2 regions of the Burkholderia sp. AW33-5 genome follow, and region 1 is predicted to be linked to the other one. Evidence: riboswitches for the same ligand, from Rfam matches in the RefSeq annotation. Region 1 holds a riboswitch; the other holds the start of a gene.
What was found. Region 1 has a riboswitch for glycine ahead of gcvT (glycine cleavage system aminomethyltransferase GcvT). Riboswitches for the same ligand answer to the same signal wherever they lie in the genome.

Region 1 (3,404 bases):
GTCACGCTCACGGCCGACGAAGCGCTCGCGCTCGCGCGGCTCGCGAACGCGCGCAGCCGCCTGTTCGCGCCGTTCCACAACCGCCGCTGGGACGGCGACTTCCTCACCGTGCGGCGCATCGTCGAATCCCGCGAACTCGGGCGGCTCACGTATTTCGCGTCGCACTTCGACCGCTTCCGGCCGACCCCGCGCACGCGCTGGCGCGAGGAGCCCGCACGCGGCGGCGGCCTGCTGCTCGACCTCGGCCCGCACCTGATCGACCAGGCGCTCGCGCTGTTCGGGCTGCCGGAAACGGTCAGCGCCACGGTCAAGACGCGCCGCGACAACGGCACGGCGCCCGATTTCGTGCACCTGCTGCTCGGCTATCCGGACAAGGACGTCGCGCTGCACGCGAGCGCGCTGTCGGCGATCGAGCCCGCGCGCTTCACGCTGCACGGCACGCGCGGCAGCTACCAGAAGTTCGGGCTCGACACGCAGGAAGACCAGTTGAAGGCCGGCCTGACGCCGGACCACGTCGAGTTCGGCGGCGGCAACCCGCCCGGCGTGCTTCGCGTGCTCGACGGCGAAGTCGAGGTCGAGCGGCCGGTACCGACGCTCGACGGCCAGTACGCGGAGTTCTACCGCGCGCTCGCCGCGTCGGTCCACGACGGCGCGCCGTTCCCGGTCACGCCGCAGGACGCCGTCGACGTGATGACGATCATCGAGCTCGCCGCGCAAAGCGAGCATGAAGGCCGCCGGGTACCGTTCGTGCGCCGCACCGTCTGACGGCCGCCGGTCGGGTCGGTGCCGTCCCGGCCTCGGCCATCGCGTCGGGCCGCGCCGCCCCCGGCAGCGGCAGCGACCACGCGTCAGCCGCCGCGACAACACGATCCCGAACATTCCGTTACAAATGGTGCGGGAACGAAAGTCAGCGGTCGCCCGGTCTGATGCGTTTCTCAAAAAGTCGATCCGACACCAAACCGTCAGGAGAATGTGATGCAACGGTTGATTCGCGCAGCGGCATGCTGCGTCCTGGTTTCCTCGCTCGCGGCCTGTGTCGTGCAGCCGCAGCGGCCGGCCCGACAGACGCCCCCGCCCCCGCCGCGGCCGAATCCGCAGGTCGTCGCGAACGATCGCCTGCTGGAGGTCCAGGGCCGGATCGACAACCTGCACCGCCGGATCGACGCGCGCGTCAACGGCGGCTACTACCCGCCGCCGTACGGCGCGCAGTTGCACCACCGGCTCGACGTGATCCGCCAGGAAGCGAGCGACATGTCGACCCAGCACAACGGCGGCCTGTCCGGCGACGAGCAGCGCGTGCTGAACCAGGAACTCGACACGGCCGCGCGCGCGATCGGCGAGTAAAACCGGCCATGCCGGCGTCCGCCGGTGCCGGCAAAAGCGGCGGCGTCCCTCACGCCGCCGCTTGTCGCGAAGCGACATTATTTTGCCCAAATTGACAATGCCGACCCGCTCGCGTACAGTCGCCCGCACGCGTCGGGAGAGCGTGTGGCCGCGTAGCTTCGCAACGCCGGTCGCGCCGCCGAAGGGGCACACCCGCAAACTCTCAGGCAAAAGGACCGACCGCGTCGGGGATCCCGTCCGCGCTTCGCGCGGGCCGCACTCCCCGCACTCTGGAGAGCGGCAGTAGCCCGCTGCGCGATTGCAGCGCGGGCAGGCTGCCCACCGAAGGGGCGCGCGTTCGCCGGCTCGTGGCCGCGGCGCAATCTCTCAGGTATCGAGGACAGAGGGGCATGTATCGCATCGCTCGCAGGCACACGGCCGCGACGGTCGGCACATGGCCGTTCTGACCCGCGCGCAAGCGCCTTGCCTGAGGCCTCGATGACTGCACTGAATCAAACCCCGCTCAACGCCGCGCACCGCGCGCTCAATGCCCGCATGGTCGACTTCGGCGGCTGGGACATGCCCGTCAACTACGGCTCGCAGATCGAAGAACACGAAGCCGTGCGCACCGACGCCGGCATGTTCGACGTGTCGCACATGTGCGTCGTCGATTTCACCGGCAGCCGCGTGCGCGCGTTCTTCGAACACGCGATCGCCAACAACGTCGGCAAGCTCAAGACCCCCGGCAAGGCGCTCTACTCGTGCCTGCTCAATCCGCAGGGCGGCGTCGTCGACGACCTGATCGTCTATTACTTCACCGAAGACTTCTTCCGCGTCGTCGTCAACGCCGGCACGGCCGAGAAGGACATCGCGTGGTTCAACCAGCTCAACGAACAAGGCGGCTACGGCCTGACCATCGCGCCGCGCCGCGATTTCGCGATCGTCGCCGTTCAGGGCCCGAACGCCCGTGAAAAGGTCTGGACGACGGTGCCCGCCGCGCGTGCCGCGACCAGCGAACTGAAGCCGTTCAACGCCGCGCAGGTCGCCGGCACGCCGTTCGGCGATCTCACCATCGCGCGCACCGGCTACACCGGCGAAGACGGCTTCGAAGTGATCGTCCCGGCCGTGCACGTCGAAGCGCTGTGGGCCGCGCTGCAGCAAAACGGCGTGCGCCCCTGCGGGCTCGGCGCGCGCGACACGCTGCGCCTCGAGGCCGGCATGAACCTGTACGGCCAGGATATGGACGACACCGTGTCCCCGCTCGACGCAGGCCTCGCGTGGACGGTCGACCTGTCGGCGCCGCGCGAGTTCGTCGGCCGCGCCGCACTCGAGCGCGACGGCTCGCGCGCCGCGTTCGTCGGCCTGATCCTGCAGAAGGAAAACGGCAAGGCGGGCGGCGTGCTGCGCGCGCACCAGAAGGTCGTCACGCCGCACGGCGAAGGCGAGATCACGAGCGGCACGTTCTCGCCGTCGATGCAGGAATCGATCGCGTTCGCGCGCGTGCCGGCGGCCGTCCAGGTCGGCGACATCATTCATGTGCAGATTCGAGACAAGCAACTTCCCGCGCGCGTGGTAAAACTGCCGTTCGTGCGCAACGGCAAGGTCCTCGCTGCGTAACGACCGAGAGGCGACCGGGAGGCCGCCTCCCGGGAAGCCGGGAAATGGCGCCCGGCGCAACCACACCCCGGCGCGTCCCGGCGGCGCGCCAGCATAACGAACACACCCTTTTATCCAGGAGCATCCGATGAGCAACGTCCCGGCCGATCTGAAGTACACCGACGAACACGAGTGGATCCGCACCGAAGCCGACGGCACGCTGACGGTCGGCATCACCGATCACGCGCAGAGCACGCTCGGCGACATCGTCTTCCTCGAACTGCCGCAAGTCGGCAAGTCGGTGAACGCGGGCGACGCCGTCGGCGTCGTCGAATCGGTGAAGGCGGCATCCGACATCTACTCGCCGGTGTCCGGCGAGGTCGTCGCCATCAACGAAGAAGCCGCCGACTCGCCGGAAGAAGTGAACGGCGACGCATACGGCACGTGGCTCTTCAAGATCAAGCTCGCGGCCGGCGCCTCGACCG
Region 2 (3,404 bases), on a different contig from region 1:
GGCGCAACGGGTTGCCGTGGCCGTATCGCACGCCGTGGCGTTCGTCGACGAAGTCGAGGTGCGCATCGAAATGCACGATGTGAATCGGCCCGCGGCCTTCGAACGCCTTGATCACCGGCGCATGCACCGAATGATCGCCGCCGAGCACCACCGGCATCGCTCCGCCGGCGAGAATCTTGCGCACGGCCAGTTCGATGTTCGCGTTGCTCGTGGCCATGTCGGTGTGCACGATGTCCGCATCGCCGACGTCCACCATGCGAACCTGATCCTCGGTCAGGTAGAGCACGTCGTCTTCGTGATCGTAGGCGCCCGCGTGCCCGAACGAAAACAGCGTTGACGCCTCGCGAATGCCGCGCGGGCCGAAGCGCGCGCCCGAGCGCCACTGGGTGCCCATGTCGTTGGGCGCACCCAGGATCGCGACGTCCGCGTCGATGTTCTCCCAGTCGAGGCACACCGGCGCCTTCGCAAAGGTGCAGTGACCGACGAACGGCAGGTTGAGCCTGCCCTTTTCATAGCTGTTGTTCTGCATTGTCTCCGTCTCCATCTGTATGCGGATTCGTCTTCGGGCGCACGGCCGTCCATGCGCTTGCCTTTGCGGTCACTATGGGCAAAAATTTTTTCCGGAAAAATAGCATCTATCAGATGTCCATATCGGATATTCCGATGTGACGGACGGAGGAGAACGGAACGTGAAACAGCTGCAGGACATCGACCTGAAACTGCTCAGGATTTTCATGACCATCGTGAAATGCGGCGGCTTCTCCGCCGCGCAGGCCGCGCTGAACGTGAGCCAGTCGACCATCAGCGAGCAGATGACCAGCCTCGAAACGCGCCTCGGCGTCAAATTGTGCGAACGCGGCCGCAGCGGCTTTCGTCTGACGGAACACGGCGTCGCGACCTACGAATCCGCGCAGCGCCTCGCGCTCGCGGTGGAAGCGTTCTGCATGGACACCCATGCGCTCAAGCAGCGCATCTCGGGCCGGCTTCATCTCGGCATCATCGACAACACGGTCACCGACACCGACAGCATCCTGCCGCTCGCGCTGCGCCGGTTCGTCTCGCGCGGTCACGATGTCCAGCTCGACATCTACATCGGCACGCCGGCCGAGCTCGAGGAACGCGTGCTCGACGGGCGGTTGCACCTCGCGATCGGCCACTTCCCGCTCACCGTTGCCGGCCTGTCCTACACGCAGCTGTACGAGGAGCCCGACGGCCTCTACTGCAGCCGCTACCATCCGCTGTTCTCGACCGACGCCACCGGCGACGCGCTGATCGAGCGCGTCCGCCAAAGCCAGGTGGTCGCCCGCGCGTTCCTGCAGCAGCGCGACCTGCAATTGCTCGAGAGCGGCAGCGCGGCCGCGACCGTCGACAATGTCGAGGCCCAGGCGATCCTGATCCTGACGGGCGCGTATATCGGCTTTCTGCCGCGGCACTACGCGAGACAGTGGGTCGACGCCGGCCAGATGCGCCAGCTCGCCGCGGAACAGCTCACGTCCGCATGGCCGTTCTCGTCGATCACGCGCCGCGGCGCCGCACAGCCGACCGTGCTTCGCGCGTTCCTCGACGACCTGATGGCCCAGTCGGGCAACCGCCCCGCGCCGGCGGACAGATAGTCGATATCGGATATTCATTTCGGTCTCCACCGAAGTATCGACCGGCCGCGATCGCGGCGCGGCCTTGCTCCGCCAGGCCGCGCGCCGTTTTCGGCACGCCTGCGTCGTGCCGCGGCATCTGCTTCGCCGCATGGGCGATCGAACGAGGTGTTGACACCGCCGCAGGCGTGCGACTAGATTGTCGCCAGCTATCGGGATGTGTCAGGAGAGACCGCCGTCCGGCGGCGCCGAAGGGGAATCGCCCCAGAAACTCTCAGGCAAAAGGACTGACGCATCGATTAGCGCTCTGGAGAGTAGGCCTCTGGTCGTCGACCAAGCCTCGCCGAAGGAGAAGCGCCCCGCCGGGGCGCGCAATCTCTCAGGCAAACGGACAGAGGGGGCATCAGGCACGCAGCCTGGAATGCCCCGGTCTCGTCCGGATGCCGACTCGTCGATCATCCTCCCGCCCGTGCACTTCCGGCTTGCGTGTGCCGCATCACGCAACGCAACCCTGTCAGGAAGAGAGCACATGAGCGAGGTCCGATACACCGAATCCCATGAATGGCTGCGCGTCGAAGGCGACGGCAGCGCCACCGTCGGCATTACCGACCACGCGCAATCGCAGCTGGGCGATCTGGTTTATGTCGCACTGCCAAACGAAGGCGACGCCTTTGCCCAGTACGACGAGGCCGCCACCGTCGAATCGGTCAAGGCCGCCGGCGAGGTCAAGATGCCGGTGTCCGGCACCGTGCTGGAAGCGAACGCCGCCCTGGGCGACACGCCGAGCCTCGTCAACGATTCCGCGGAATGCGACGGCTGGTTCTTCAGGATGCGCATCGACAGCCCGGAGCAGCTGACCGGGTTGATGGACGCCGCCGCGTATCGCGCCTATATCGGCGCATGACGGAGACGGCCATGAACGCATTCGATTCCGTCGCGCAGCGCGAGTCGTTCGTCCGCCGCCACATCGGCCCCGATGCAAACGAACAGGCCGCGATGCTGGCCGTGCTCGGCTTGGACTCCGTCGACGAGCTGGTGGAACAGGTCGTCCCCGCGGCGATCCGCAGCGATGCGCCGCTCGCCCTGCCTCCCGGCTGCACCGAAGCCGACGCGCTGGACCGGCTGGCTGCACTGGCAGGCCGCAACCAGGTATTCCGCTCGTTCATCGGCATGGGATACCACGACACCCACACGCCGCCGGTCATTCAGCGCAACGTGCTGGAAAATCCGGCCTGGTACACGGCCTACACGCCGTACCAGCCTGAAATCTCGCAAGGCCGCCTGGAGGCGCTGCTCAACTTCCAGACCATGATCGCCGACCTGACCGGCCTCGAGATCGCCAACGCGTCGATGCTCGACGAAGGCACCGCGGCCGCCGAGGCGATGACGTTCTGCCGGCGCCTCGCCCGGTCGGACAGCCGGATCTTCTTCGTCGCGCACGATTGCCATCCGCAGACGATCGAGATCGTTCGCACGCGCGCGGAGCCGCTCGGCATCGAGATCGTCGTCGGAAATCCGCGCCGCGATCTGTCCGCCACCGGCTGTTTCGCCGCGCTGCTGCAATATCCGGGCACCTTCGGCGACATCCACGATTACCGCGACGTGGTCGGCACCCTGCATGCGAACGGCGCGCTGGCCGTGGTCGCCGCCGACCTGCTCGCGCTGACCCTGCTCGCGCCGCCGGGCGAATTCGGCGCCGACGTGGCGGTCGGCACCACGCAGCGCTTCGGCGTGCCGCTGGGTTACGGCGGCCCGCACGCCGGTTATTTCGCGACGCGCGACACGTTCAAGCGCACGATGCCGGGACGACTG

Region 2: another riboswitch for glycine. It lies ahead of gcvH (glycine cleavage system protein GcvH); the one in region 1 lies ahead of gcvT (glycine cleavage system aminomethyltransferase GcvT).

What each region holds. Positions count from the first base shown of each region.
Region 1 covers NZ_JBSAXA010000009.1:119,340-122,743, reverse strand. Annotated here, with positions in the region: gene ACV22V_RS16800 (oxidoreductase) at 1-765, shown strand, start outside; gene ACV22V_RS16795 (hypothetical protein) at 976-1,344, shown strand; glycine riboswitch at 1,468-1,572, shown strand; glycine riboswitch at 1,604-1,737, shown strand; gene gcvT (glycine cleavage system aminomethyltransferase GcvT) at 1,822-2,940, shown strand; gene gcvH (glycine cleavage system protein GcvH) at 3,068-3,404, shown strand, end outside.
Region 2 covers NZ_JBSAXA010000022.1:12,150-15,553, reverse strand. Annotated here, with positions in the region: gene speB (agmatinase) at 1-529, opposite strand, end outside; gene ACV22V_RS26155 (LysR family transcriptional regulator) at 690-1,613, shown strand; glycine riboswitch at 1,806-1,892, shown strand; gene gcvH (glycine cleavage system protein GcvH) at 2,122-2,496, shown strand; gene gcvP (aminomethyl-transferring glycine dehydrogenase) at 2,493-3,404, shown strand, end outside.